DNA from 3 places in the Fictibacillus sp. 7GRE50 genome. Region 3 is predicted to be linked to each of the others. Evidence: riboswitches for the same ligand, from Rfam matches in the RefSeq annotation. Region 3 holds a riboswitch; each other region holds the start of a gene.
The links. A riboswitch is a leader RNA that binds a small molecule or an ion and turns the genes downstream of it on or off. The one in region 3 is predicted to bind cyclic di-GMP.
Positions count from the first base shown of each region.

Region 1: it holds a riboswitch for cyclic di-GMP, as region 3 does, so the genes downstream of both, IHV12_RS04990 (anti-repressor SinI family protein) here and IHV12_RS14825 (GGDEF domain-containing protein) in region 3, are expected to answer to the same signal.
Region 2: it holds a riboswitch for cyclic di-GMP, as region 3 does, so the genes downstream of both, IHV12_RS04865 (putative glycoside hydrolase) here and IHV12_RS14825 (GGDEF domain-containing protein) in region 3, are expected to answer to the same signal.

Region 1 covers NZ_JACZDW010000001.1:1,035,979-1,040,039, reverse strand. Annotated here, with positions in the region: gene IHV12_RS05005 (hypothetical protein) at 1-85, opposite strand, end outside; gene IHV12_RS05000 (STAS domain-containing protein) at 306-1,349, opposite strand; gene IHV12_RS04995 (helix-turn-helix domain-containing protein) at 1,528-1,848, opposite strand; gene IHV12_RS04990 (anti-repressor SinI family protein) at 1,946-2,077, opposite strand; cyclic di-GMP riboswitch class I at 2,120-2,206, opposite strand; gene IHV12_RS04985 (NAD(P)H-dependent flavin oxidoreductase) at 2,411-3,385, shown strand; gene IHV12_RS04980 (hypothetical protein) at 3,453-4,061, opposite strand, start outside.
Region 2 covers NZ_JACZDW010000001.1:1,009,841-1,013,901, forward strand. Annotated here, with positions in the region: gene pelF (GT4 family glycosyltransferase PelF) at 1-91, shown strand, start outside; gene pelG (exopolysaccharide Pel transporter PelG) at 79-1,530, shown strand; cyclic di-GMP riboswitch class I at 1,591-1,682, shown strand; gene IHV12_RS04865 (putative glycoside hydrolase) at 1,720-2,559, shown strand; partial or broken gene IHV12_RS22585 (M23 family metallopeptidase) at 3,193-3,573, shown strand.
Region 3 covers NZ_JACZDW010000003.1:717,523-721,583, forward strand. Annotated here, with positions in the region: gene IHV12_RS14820 (GGDEF domain-containing protein) at 1-841, opposite strand, end outside; gene IHV12_RS14825 (GGDEF domain-containing protein) at 910-1,860, opposite strand; cyclic di-GMP riboswitch class I at 2,046-2,134, opposite strand; gene IHV12_RS14830 (serine/threonine protein kinase) at 2,213-2,866, opposite strand; gene IHV12_RS14835 (hypothetical protein) at 2,974-3,333, opposite strand; gene IHV12_RS14840 (hypothetical protein) at 3,350-3,559, opposite strand; gene IHV12_RS14845 (N-acetylmuramoyl-L-alanine amidase) at 3,717-4,061, opposite strand, start outside.

The sequences.
Region 1 (4,061 bases), on a different contig from region 3:
ACTTCTCAACTTTTTCATGCTTCTCGTGCTTCTCATGTTTGCAGTGGTCGTAGTCTCCACACTTATAACACATTAATCGTTTCACCTCACAAATTGATACCGACTTCCAACTGGTTTCGGTTTCTGTATATCATATGTAGAGGAAGACAAGTTGCTTAGACGAATGATGGGGTTTAATAGAAATGGGGGTCTGACCCCATACAATTACAAATCCCTTCAATTTGTTCTTTTCAGAAATACAAGGGAAACAGCAGGTACTAGTGCCTAACAAAAAATCCACGCTGCAACCGCAGGGTGGATTTTCGTTACTTCGTAGGTTCTTGTATGAGCATGCCTTCCTTTGCAAAGGCAAAGTGTATGGCGTGCTTCAGATTTCTAAAATATGTACTTTCTCCAAGAGAATACTGGTGTTTCGTTATTTCTATACTTAATTCAGGTGAGATCCCGACCAATAACGTTTCCATTCCAAACAATCGAGCAGAAGAAACAAGCTTGTTCAACATATCCACCATTTCAGAATCAATAGACTTAATACCGGTTAGGTCTAAGATAACAAATTTTGCTTTGTGTTGAGGCAGTGAAGTCAGAGTATGCTCTAACATATCTTTAGAACGGAGCTCATTGTATTTACCGATTAAGGGAATAACCACAATATGATCGGTTACCGGAATAATAGGAGAGGAAATCTCCCTAATCAAATCGGTTAATTCTCTTGTGCGGTCTTCAACCATAGCTTCTAGCTTCATAATTTCATGCTGTTCATCCCGTTGAACGAGATCGCGGATGTTATCATTTGGTGTTATATGTGATTCTGAGATTGCTAATTTTAGCGTGTTAGGGTCGGCTTCGTTTTCTAGGACCTCATACCACATGTTGGTTTGAAAGAGTCCTGTGAAAACGCCAGCCCAATGGCCAGGTAAGAATCGCCCCATGCGTTTGCTGTTCTGCGCTTTTTTAACTTTCGTTTCCCAGCTGTTCGTAATCGTAATGATCGCTTCTTTCTTTTTAACATCAAGCTCTATGTATGTTTTACCCCAACCCGCTGATGCATAAATGGTAGGTAATGATTCAGCGGAAATCTCAATATTTCCGATCGTTCTTATGTAAAAATCACTAACGATTAACCCTGTCCGATATCCAGCTGTTTCAAAAACAAGGTCCGCAGTTCCTTCTCCTGTAATCTCTTCGATGGAATCTAGGAACACCTTGAATGCTGAATCAATCCAAAACAGCATTACATCTTGGCCTTCAAATTGAAAAATACCTTTTGCTGTGTCCCAATGAAAAGAAGAACCATTAACATCTACACTTTTTTGAGAATCCATTAGTTCATTTGGCGACTGCTTCATTTATAATCCTCCATAGACAAAAATAGTAGGCACCCTTTTCCCGTACCCTAATTCTATAAACATTAAACATTTGTGTGGGGTCTGACCCCACACAAATACAAAACCTTCCTTATGTATATTCCACGAAGACACCAGTAAAGGGAAAACCACGTAAAAACCACCTGATGAAATCAGGTGGTTAGTTTTGTTTGTTCTTCCATTTGTTAAATTCGAGAAACTCTTTAAATTGCTCTTTGCTTACACCAGAACCCATGGCTTCTTTTACAAGATTGGCCCATTCTTGGTCAAGTTCTTCGTTATTTACTTCCTCTTTGATCAGGTGATCAACAGAAATATCAAGGACCTCTGCGATCTTTTCGAGAAGTTGGATGGAAGGATTTTGCTGAATATTTCGCTCTAGTGCACTTATATAAGATTTTGCTACCCCTGCTTTTTCAGCCAATGCTGTAATGGAGAGGCCTTTTTCAGTACGGTATTTTTTTACTCGTTCACCAATTATCATTTGCAATCCCCATTTAGAAATAATTTGCCTTTATTATATCTTTCAGCATAAGGGAAGTAAATAAATACTGCGACTTGCTTACTATAAACGGAAATTAATTACCTTGTAATTGACAGTGTTCTAATGCTAAATGGGGATTCTGCAAAAAACGAATAATTTCCTCTTTTGTAAAGCCGAGATCTCGCGCTTCTTTAATCAATTTTATCCATTCTTGATCTAAGTACATATTCTCCACAAGAACCCCTCCAGAAAGTAAAGTAAATGGAATCCAGGTAACCCGGCGATCTTAGCTTTAAAAGCCTTAGACCCGTGGCTTTGCGCCCATTTCTTTCGAAAATGTTTGCCCTTGTCTGAAGGATTTTTAGGTAAAATTCCCTAACTAAAATTGATTATAAACAAGCTAAATAGAAAATGTTGTCAGAAAATGACTGTAACAAAAATGTAATATTACAATAGTACCAAACACTTTAAAGGATTGGATTAAGACTTTGTTGAAGTAGTAGAAAGATATGTCATTAAGAATTGAGAATATAATTTAAGTAATGAAAGGATGAATAATTTGTTTAACAAAATGCCATTAAGTTTGTCGAATCAACTCAGTCTACCCGTCATAAATGCTCCAATGTTTCTAGTATCAAGTCCCGATATGGTCTTGGAAAGCTGCAAGAACGGAATAATAGGGACGTTTCCTTTATTAAATGCACGCACCTCCGATCTATTAGAAAATTGGATGAAACATATTTCAGAAGAGCTAAGTAAAGCAAGGGAAGAAGATCCTTCGGCAAAGATAGCTCCATGGGGTGTTAATTTAATTGTTCACCGTACGAATAAACGTTTTGAGGAAGATTTAGAGCTAATAAAGAAATATAAGCCGCCAGTAGTAATTACATCTCTAGGTAATCCAAGTGATGTGACAAAAATCGTTCACGGATACGGTGGTCTCGTATTCTCTGACGTTATCTCGCTTGATCACGCGCGTAAGGCTGCTAAAACAGGTATCGATGGATTAATACTCGTGTGCAGTGGAGCAGGTGGCCATGGTGGGACGTTAAATCCATTCGCTTTCTTAAAAGCAGTAAAAGAATTCTGGGATGGGATGACGATTCTAGCTGGGGCGATTTCTACAGGTGAAGAAATGCTGGCTGCCAAGATTCTTGGGGCAGATCTCGTATACATGGGAACGCGCTTTATAGCTACTCAAGAATCTTCAGCTAGTGAAGACTACAGGCAGATGTTGATTGAATCTACTTTAGAGGATCTTGTTTATACAGACGCAATTAGTGGAATAAAAGGAAACTACCTGCTACCATCCCTACATAAAGCGGGATTTGATGTAGAAAACTTGATGAAAAAAGATTCTATTGATCTCTCTTTCTCTGAATCCAAAGCAAAAGCATGGAAAGATATCTGGTCAGCAGGGCAAGGTGTCGGTAGTGTGAAGAAAATTGCTACGATTCAGGAAGTAGTAGATGACCTAAAAGCTGAGTATAAAAAAGCATTGAATACAAAGGAAGCTATGAGCATTATTCCATAAATTGTATTAGTCTTTTAGAACTAAATCCCCCAAAACCACACTGTATAAACGTGATTTTGGGGGAAGTTTATTTAAAATCTTTTAAATAGCTTGGATCATCTTTTATTCGAAGATCTACTCTATAGAGATCTTTGGTTTCTGCAACTCCTCTAGAAATATCAAGTAATTGCTTCGAACTCTCTGAATAATAGAATACACTTCCACTTGAAGTTAGGATATGGTATGGCTTTCCTAGCTGGTTTACTAACTCATCTCTTTCTCGCTTTTGAAGATAAATGCTTAGATAAAAAGATTTATTTTCATCCAAATAGTTGATACTTAGAAAGTCATACGGAGGATTATTGTTAATTTTGGTTTTCCAACTATATGTGTTTTGGGCATCATATTCTACATCTGAAATATACTTTTGATCATAAAGCCCGAGGACTTTTACGGTTTCTTCTAAAGTCATTTCGGTAGTTACACCATTTAAATAGTACTTACCTCCTTGATAAGAAACATTTACTTTATCAAAAGGAGTTTTCTTTTGTTCTTTTATTTCTTCAGGTTTTTCTACTATAGCGGACTCTTCGTCTAACTCTTCGATTGGTTCTTTGAGTATTTCTTCGTTAATCGTTGTATTGTCAGGTGTGTCAGTAGACTCATCATTTTTTTCTTCTGCTATAGGTTTCTCTTC
Region 2 (4,061 bases), on a different contig from region 3:
GGTAAAGCACAGGTATCAGCTAAGTGAAGTCATTAATAGGTATCGTTCTCTTTATAAGGAAGTAGGTAGAGTAAAACAATGGCAGGAATAGGCTTTCAACTTCAAAAGATGTTTCAAGAGGATTACTTTTCTAGCCGCGCGAAGGCTTATGCTTTTACAATTCTACTCACCTCCGGACCCTGGCTGATCACGATCGCGATCCTAACTTCTCTGCAATGGGGTATGAGATTTTATGAAGTTGATCCTCGTACGAGAGAATTGTTTGTTGTTTCCCTTTCATACACGTTTATTTTTTCGCAAGTCATTTATTTTTCGCTGCAGCTCGTTGTAACAAGGTATATGGCAGATTTGTTCTATGCAGAAAAGGTGGAAGATGTGGCAGCAACGAGTGTAGGATTGGCAAAGTTGACTTGTGGAATCGCGCTCTTGCTGTGGCTTCCATTTGCTTTATTCACACCCCTGCCCTTTTGGTACGACTGGATTGTCTTCGTCCTCTTCATCACTATGAACCTGATTTGGGTATTGTTTTTATACAGCACGGCTACGAAAGAATATATGAATATCGTGTATGCTTTTTTGGTCGGAGGATTCATAACGGTTCTTGCGTTTTGGGTGTTGCCGATCGGAGACCTTGTTCGTTCTTTAACGATCATTAAAGGAGCAGCGGTTATGCTCGGGGTATTTACACTAGGAATGCTCATTACACTTTTATGGCTTCTTTATCATCTATTCATCAGCTTTCCAGACCGTCCTTTAACGAACCAATGGGGTTTTATCAAATATATCTACAAATATCCTGATCTACTTCTTACCGGTGTTTTTTATAGTTTGGGCCTTTGGATAAGTAATTGGATCATCTGGTTTGGCGAAGGATCCATATTGGTTGAGAAATCCTTTCGCTATCACCCTGATTATGATACAGCTCTATTTTGGTCGTTCTTAACGATCATTCCAACAATGATGACGTTTGTGATCTCTATTGAAACCAGGTTTTATAAGAAATATTGGACATTCTACGGTTTTGTAAATGAAGGGGGCAGTTTGTCTCAAATTAAAGATAGTAAGAAAGTGATGATTCGTGTTCTAAAAGAAGAAGTGATCCGTCTGATCAGAACACAAGGATTGTTCACTTTGCTGTTTCTTCTATTGCTGCCTAGATTTGTTACATGGTTTGAGTGGAAAGCAGTTTTTTTTGAATTGATGCCAATGACACTAATCGCAGTCTTTTCAATCAGCCTTGTTTTAACTCTATCTCTACTTCATCTATATTTTGATGATCGATTAGGTGCATGTATAACGACCTTCATATTCTTTACCGTGACATTTTTAGTAACCCTTTTCTTGCTGCCGCTAGGGTTTAATTGGTATGGAGTCGGTGTCGCTATTGGGGCAACGCTCTCTTTCACGTACGGAGGCTTTCGATTGATATCTTATGTACAAAAAGCCGATTTTCATATCTTTACAAAAAAAGATCCTAAACATTATCAGAATTCACTAGAAAAATTTATTTCTCATTTTTCTAAAAACTAGATGAATAGCTATTGTTTTCCGCATTTAAAACCTATAAAATGGAAATAATTAATTTAATACTGCGGTGATGGGCAAACTTGGTGAAAGCCAAGGACGCAAAGATATGGGTCTTCGATTCTTTTAATTAGAATAAAGATTGCCAGTCCGCGAAACCAACCCATCCCTCGTATGAATCGGGGGAATTTTTTTATGAAGAAGTGGTTATTAATCATGACTATTTTCACTTTAGGGTTTTTAAGCTTTCAACCTAAGCATGGATCTGCTCAAAGTGGACAAAGTGCTCTACAACAAGTAAAGAATTACAAAATTTATTACTCAGAACCAACTACATCCATTCTTAAGAAATTAAGAAAATATGATTTGGTTGTGATCGAACCACAGTTATACACGAAAGAACAAGTTCAATATTTGCAAGAATCTGGAACAATCGTTCTTGGATATATTAGTGTGATGGAAACACCCACTTGGAATGAACAGCGAACGGAGCTTCTGTTAGAGAGTGACTATTTCAAAAGAAATGAAAATAAAGTGCATTATAAACAATGGGATTCCTACCTAATGGACATCTCAAGCGAGCATTATCACCAAGTTCTCATGGATGAAATGAAAAGACAGGTTTCTTCAAAAGGCATGGACGGCGTCTTTTTTGATACAGTCGGGAACATCGATAATGAACATTTAGAGCACCATGCTTCGATTTATAAAAAACAGTTAGATGGGCTTCTATCTTTCTTGAAAAAGAGCAATCAAAAATTCCCGGATCTCCTGATGGTACAAAATTGGGGTATGGAAACCATACAGCACACTCATCCTTACATGGATGGCTTTATGTGGGAAGGCTTTGATTATAATGAAGTTTCAACAGATGAGTGGGCTCAGGTTCAAATAAACAAGCTAAAAAAGATTCAACAAATGGGTAAAACTCAAGTTTTGACGGTTTCAACGCAATCAGAGCAAAAAAGTAAAAATTACGCAAAGAAATTTAACTTTTTGCATTATCATGATAAGAAGTCTTATGATGTTTTCTAAGGTGTGCGGGAACGGGTTTGGCGCAACCTTCAAGCACAGAGAGAGCTACGTTTTTAACTGAACACATTGCATAGAAAAAGTCCCTGGATTTCGATCAGGGGCTTTTTTATGTGCCTTTTGCGACTAACCTTACACCAACTATCGACTAATAAAACCACAACTACGCTTCCCAATTATCAGGCTGCACTTGTGAATGGAGTGTAAAAGCTCGCATTTTGCTATCCTATGAGGTCTTATTACTGCTTTTATAAGTCATTATTCCATATCAACTCATCTCATCTTAAACCTATTATTCAAATCTCTATCAAAACACTCTTAATTCAAAATTTTATAATAATTTAGAGCCTTTTTACTAAAGTTTATTTTTCCTTTTATGTAAAAAACAGTAGTATTATACCTTATTTTGTAATAAATAGTATTTTTCTAGAAAAATATGTTAGTATTCTTTTTGTTCCAATATTGGTGATGAAGGAAATCAATCCTTTTGATTCAGAGAGGAATAATATTAATAAATGGTATGGAGTTTAGAGAGGGGTTTATATTTTGAAAAGATTCATGCAACTATTTCTGGTATTTGTTTTAACACTTTCAATTGCGGGTGGTTTTTCATCTTCAAAAGTTAGTGCTGCTAGTTTTATCTGGCCAGCTGGTAATGAAGATAATGTAACTTCAGGATTTGGAGAGAGATCCTCGGGAATGCACTATGGAATTGATATTGCTATTCCTGGAACAGTTCCAATCAAAGCTTCTGCGGGAGGTAAAGTTTCTAAATCGTATTATTCTACGACATATGGAAATGTAGTCTTTGTGCTTCATAATATAGGTGGACAAACCTATGAAACTGTCTATGCTCACTTACGTTCTAGATCTGTTGATGCAGGACAAAGTGTTACTCAGGGACAATTACTTGGATACATGGGTAATACAGGGCATTCTTTTGGTCAGCATTTACACTTTGAATTGCATAAAGGTACTTGGAACGACAAAAAATCTAATGCAATCAATCCATTAGTAGAATTGAATGGAGAGTTTAAAGATACACCACCATCAGATACGTTTAAAGTAATCAAACTAGATAGTGATGAGTTTGGTCTATATTCTAAGATGGGTTCGTATAAAGAGTCTTCAACACCATATGTAGGCTGGACGTTTGTTGTTAAACAACAGCAAATCTATAACGGTGAACGTTGGTACCTCCTCGTACACGGAGATAAAGTATTTGGGTGGATTGCTGCACATCAAACAAGTGAATACGAGAGCTTAGAAAAGAAATACCTTACTGAAGATGTTGACGCATATAACTATAACTTAGATGAAAAAGTTATGACCCTTAATGGTACGGGATATGTATATGTAGCTAAAGAGTATAGTGACAAATATTTAGTTATTGCTCACAGTCAACCCATGTATATAGCAAAAAAACTCGTTAATTTCGATGGTCAATATACAATGCCATATAAAGCAGTGAAGATCACCAGTGATGAGTTTGGAATTTATTCACA
Region 3 (4,061 bases):
CTTCTGTTCTGCATGTAGTATGGAGAATCCAGGCGAACTCTTCTCCACCGTAACGATAAGCTTCTCCTTCTTTTAAAGAAATGAAACGTTTAAACGTTGCACCTACAAGCTTGAGCACCTCATCACCAATTAAATGGCCGTGCTGATCGTTAAACATTTTAAACCGATCAATATCACATAATACAAGTGTAAAAGGTTTATTCTGTTTTGTTTTTTCCAATACGTCCTCTTGAAATTTCCGATGATTCAGCAAACCTGTTAAATAGTCTTGTTCAGATTGAAGCTGATACATATTCTTCTCGAAATAATATTGTCTTTCTTTTGAGGCAATCACACCGCCGTAAAAAGCGATCAACCATAAGAAGATGCTCTTCATTAAAAATTCAAAGGAAGAGAGCGTGTTCATATACCCACTATCTCTTATAAAAAAGTAACAGAGAATGGTAAAACTCACTGTTCCTACTATAAAAGCGCCCTTTAACCTCCAATACAGAGCAGCATGGATAACGATTAGGTAACCAACAGCAACAAACGCACTATCAGCTCCACCAGTAAGCTGCATCAACCATGCATAAGCAAGACAATCAAAAACAATTCCACCTCTTGTAAAAACACGGTAGTACAGTGACGTCTCTGGCAATCGGTGTAATACAATTTGTGTGGATGTCATATATATAATGCCGATTATAAAAAGGATCGGAAAAGTTTCCGTTTCATAATTCAAAACGCTTGATATAGGTTGATAATAAAAAACAGGTATGCAAAGAATTAAAAAGAACCACCGTAACAAAGATGATATGGTTTCAGAACGGTGTTCCGTAATCGTAAATGAATCTTTCATGCATTCAACTTCCTTTACGTTATACGATCTGCGAAAAACATAGCAGAAAGGCCCATTATTTTACATGATCAAATCAGTGATTTATTCTCACTTCTAGCTCTTTTGTTCGTGTACATACGCTCATCAGCAAGCTGCAGGTAATAGTCTATGTTTTCACATGCATCTGCAAGTAATTCTATTGCACCATATGCCAATGAGATGGATTCATTCCAAACGATAAGCTGACTTTCTAGTTTTTCAGTTAAGATGTATGCTTCATCTTCAGTAATTCCTGGTAAGAGAAAAACAAATTCATCTCCACCGAATCTAAATCCAGAGAACAATTTTAGTCGCTTTGAAAGTTCTGCGATCTGCTGAAGTATCTCGTCACCCGCGTGATGCCCTAGCTCGTCATTGATTAATTTAAAGTTATTGATATCAAACATGACAAGTGTAAGAGGAAGCTTAAGTCTATTTGCCTTTTCTAGCTCCTTTTCTAAACAATCATAAAAGTAGCGACGATTATACAGATTTGTTAATGGATCACGAATGCTAATCTCCTTAAGATCTTTAAACTGTTGAGAAGAGAAACCGCTTAGAAACCCTGTAACAGCATGGTGAGAAATCCGGTTCCAGCGATCTAACATAAATAGTTGTATAACTAACGGCTCGTTGGACGTTGCTTTTTTCACTTCAAATAAAACGGATTCACTAATACTCGTTGTAAAACACGCAAGTGCTTGATGAGGAATTCGTTGATGCCTTAAAAAATGAATACCTGATCGAAACGCTTTCTGCTCTCCTTGTTTTAAAAAGGATTTGAATCGTTCTTCTTCTAAAAACACTGCATGCACAATCCCGCGTAAAAATTTCTCTAGTATCTTCTCGTATTGCTCAACAAAACCGTTTAGAAACGTATGAAAGTCTTCATTTTTTCTTAGATGTTCTTTGTGTGTATGTATCATGGCTGGAATAGACTTCATAAATTCTGGTAACAAGTTTTTTTTGAGTGCGCGTAAGTCTAGTTGGAAGTTTTCCATTCTACAACCCCTCAAATCCCTCAAAAATTACATACAAAAAGCCATCACCTAATAAAGGGAATGGCTTCAATTTATGTTTTAGATACTTTTAACCTCTATGAACACATTATTCCTGCAGAGAAACTACAAAATATGAGAATAAAGCTTCATAGAAACGCTTGTGTCTAAACACGAGTCCGTTTCCCTTTGGCAACCGGCTGCCATTGCATGTTCACCATACTTTAGGCCCATAGCTTTGCGTCCCAGCTTTTCAACTGGTTTGCCCTTAATAACAAAGGTTTTTATTGATTTATAGTTATTATATCCTACTAAGGTAATTTGTGCCAATGATTTTAATAGTTCTTTAATCCTATTATTTTAGGCTTTGTTTTTTGGATATTTTTAACTTTCTATAGTACCTATACCCAATCCTTACTCCATTCAAAACAATATAAGGAATCTTTATTGGAAAGTAATACAGCGTTTTCTTGTAAAATGTAAAATAAGCTTTCCTTAAATCTTTCCATTTCCTGCAAGTTTCGTATCGGCTAAAATCAGATACGTCTACAATAATTCCTCTATTATTGGATATCATGACATTTTTTCCATGTACATCGTTAGGAAACAATCCTTTGTCTTTTGCATGCCTCACTGCTTCATCGATGTCATAAATCACATTTTCAGGAATTTTTACACCTTTATGCACACAGTCGTACAGAGTCATTCCTTCAATACGTTTTAAGATTAAAAAACGTTGTTCGGAATAATAACAAACAGAAAATCCAGGGTGTGTTCCTAGTCGATCATAAACCTTTTTTTCCTCTAATAATCCATGCTCATCCCTGCCGTAAATCTTAACTACATATGCTGGATGATCAGGATGTGAAAACACAGCTGCATAGTTCCCACAGCCCAGCATCTGCCAAGGGTGTGGTGTATTCACCGGACATACCGGATCAAATGGGCTGCGGCTTTCAATCATTATTTCTCTGTTCAATTGTCTAGCTAGCTGGATAAAGTGTTCCATAAGGTTCCTCAATTCAAATTCTAATCCTATTATCATCATCTTATGTTTCTGCAATACGTTCATTGTATACAGATGTTATCGAAAATGAAACTGGCATGCTTTATCCATTATTCTACGGTCACTTGTAGATAAGAAAGCATAAGTGTTTCTGCTTTGTTTTTTAGATGAATGTTTGGAAACCTCATAATTTCACGATAACCCCTAATAAAGATTTCATATTCTGTAATATCTTCCTCACGGCGTGCATCCATAACTTTAATTCTTCTTTTTCTCAATTCAATTCGTACATCAAATAGATCTTTGCTGATTTGATTCATAATTTGTTCTACTAATGCAACGTATGGCTGTCTCAATTTAAATGGAGAGCCGCAAATAATCTGCAGATCGCGATTAAACACTGTAAGTAAAATCGGATACATCACAAATTTTTCAATAAGCGAACGCTCTTCTTCGCTTCCATATTGCACGACAATCCCCCCAATCTCAAGAAGACAAAAAACGTGAATGTACGGATAATATGTTTCTTATGTGAAAACTTCGAATCTGCTTTTTTGCCGAGCAGTATCCCTTTATTGTATGACCGTCGAAAGAGTATGGAATTACAAAACGGTGCGAGATATCACCTTTTTGCGAGAGGTAGATCATTTCTATTCCAACCCGTTCTTGAATGCATCTCATTAATAAGTTAGTCATGAAGCAACCTCCTTTTTTATATTATATGCGAACAAACGTTCTTTTTATACTAGAAAAAAATACCTGCCTTACTTAAGAGGCAAGTATTTTTGTCTTATTTACTATTACCTGGAATGAAAATCAACTACTCTCGAGGCTGTTTTCGCATTGATTGTTTCTAGGAGTAATCAATATGAACAGCAAATCCTGCAGATTTAGCTTTTCGAGAAAGGTTTTCGGCATTCTCTCTAGATGTGAATGCCCCAATCTGCACCTTATAGAGCTTTTCTTCTGCAGTGACAAGTTCTTTAAACTCGTTCTGGTTAACAACAAATTTTTTTAGCTCATACTTAACATCCTCAATGAAAAATGGAAATGTTTTATCATATTGATGAAAACAGTTTAAAGGATCTGTCCTTCTTTTTGGGTCTAGCTGAAAGTGCCCTTTTATGTCCCGCGCAGGGTCCCATTGGTACATCTCACATAAATACGCAAAAAACCATACATAACGGCTGTAAGCTTT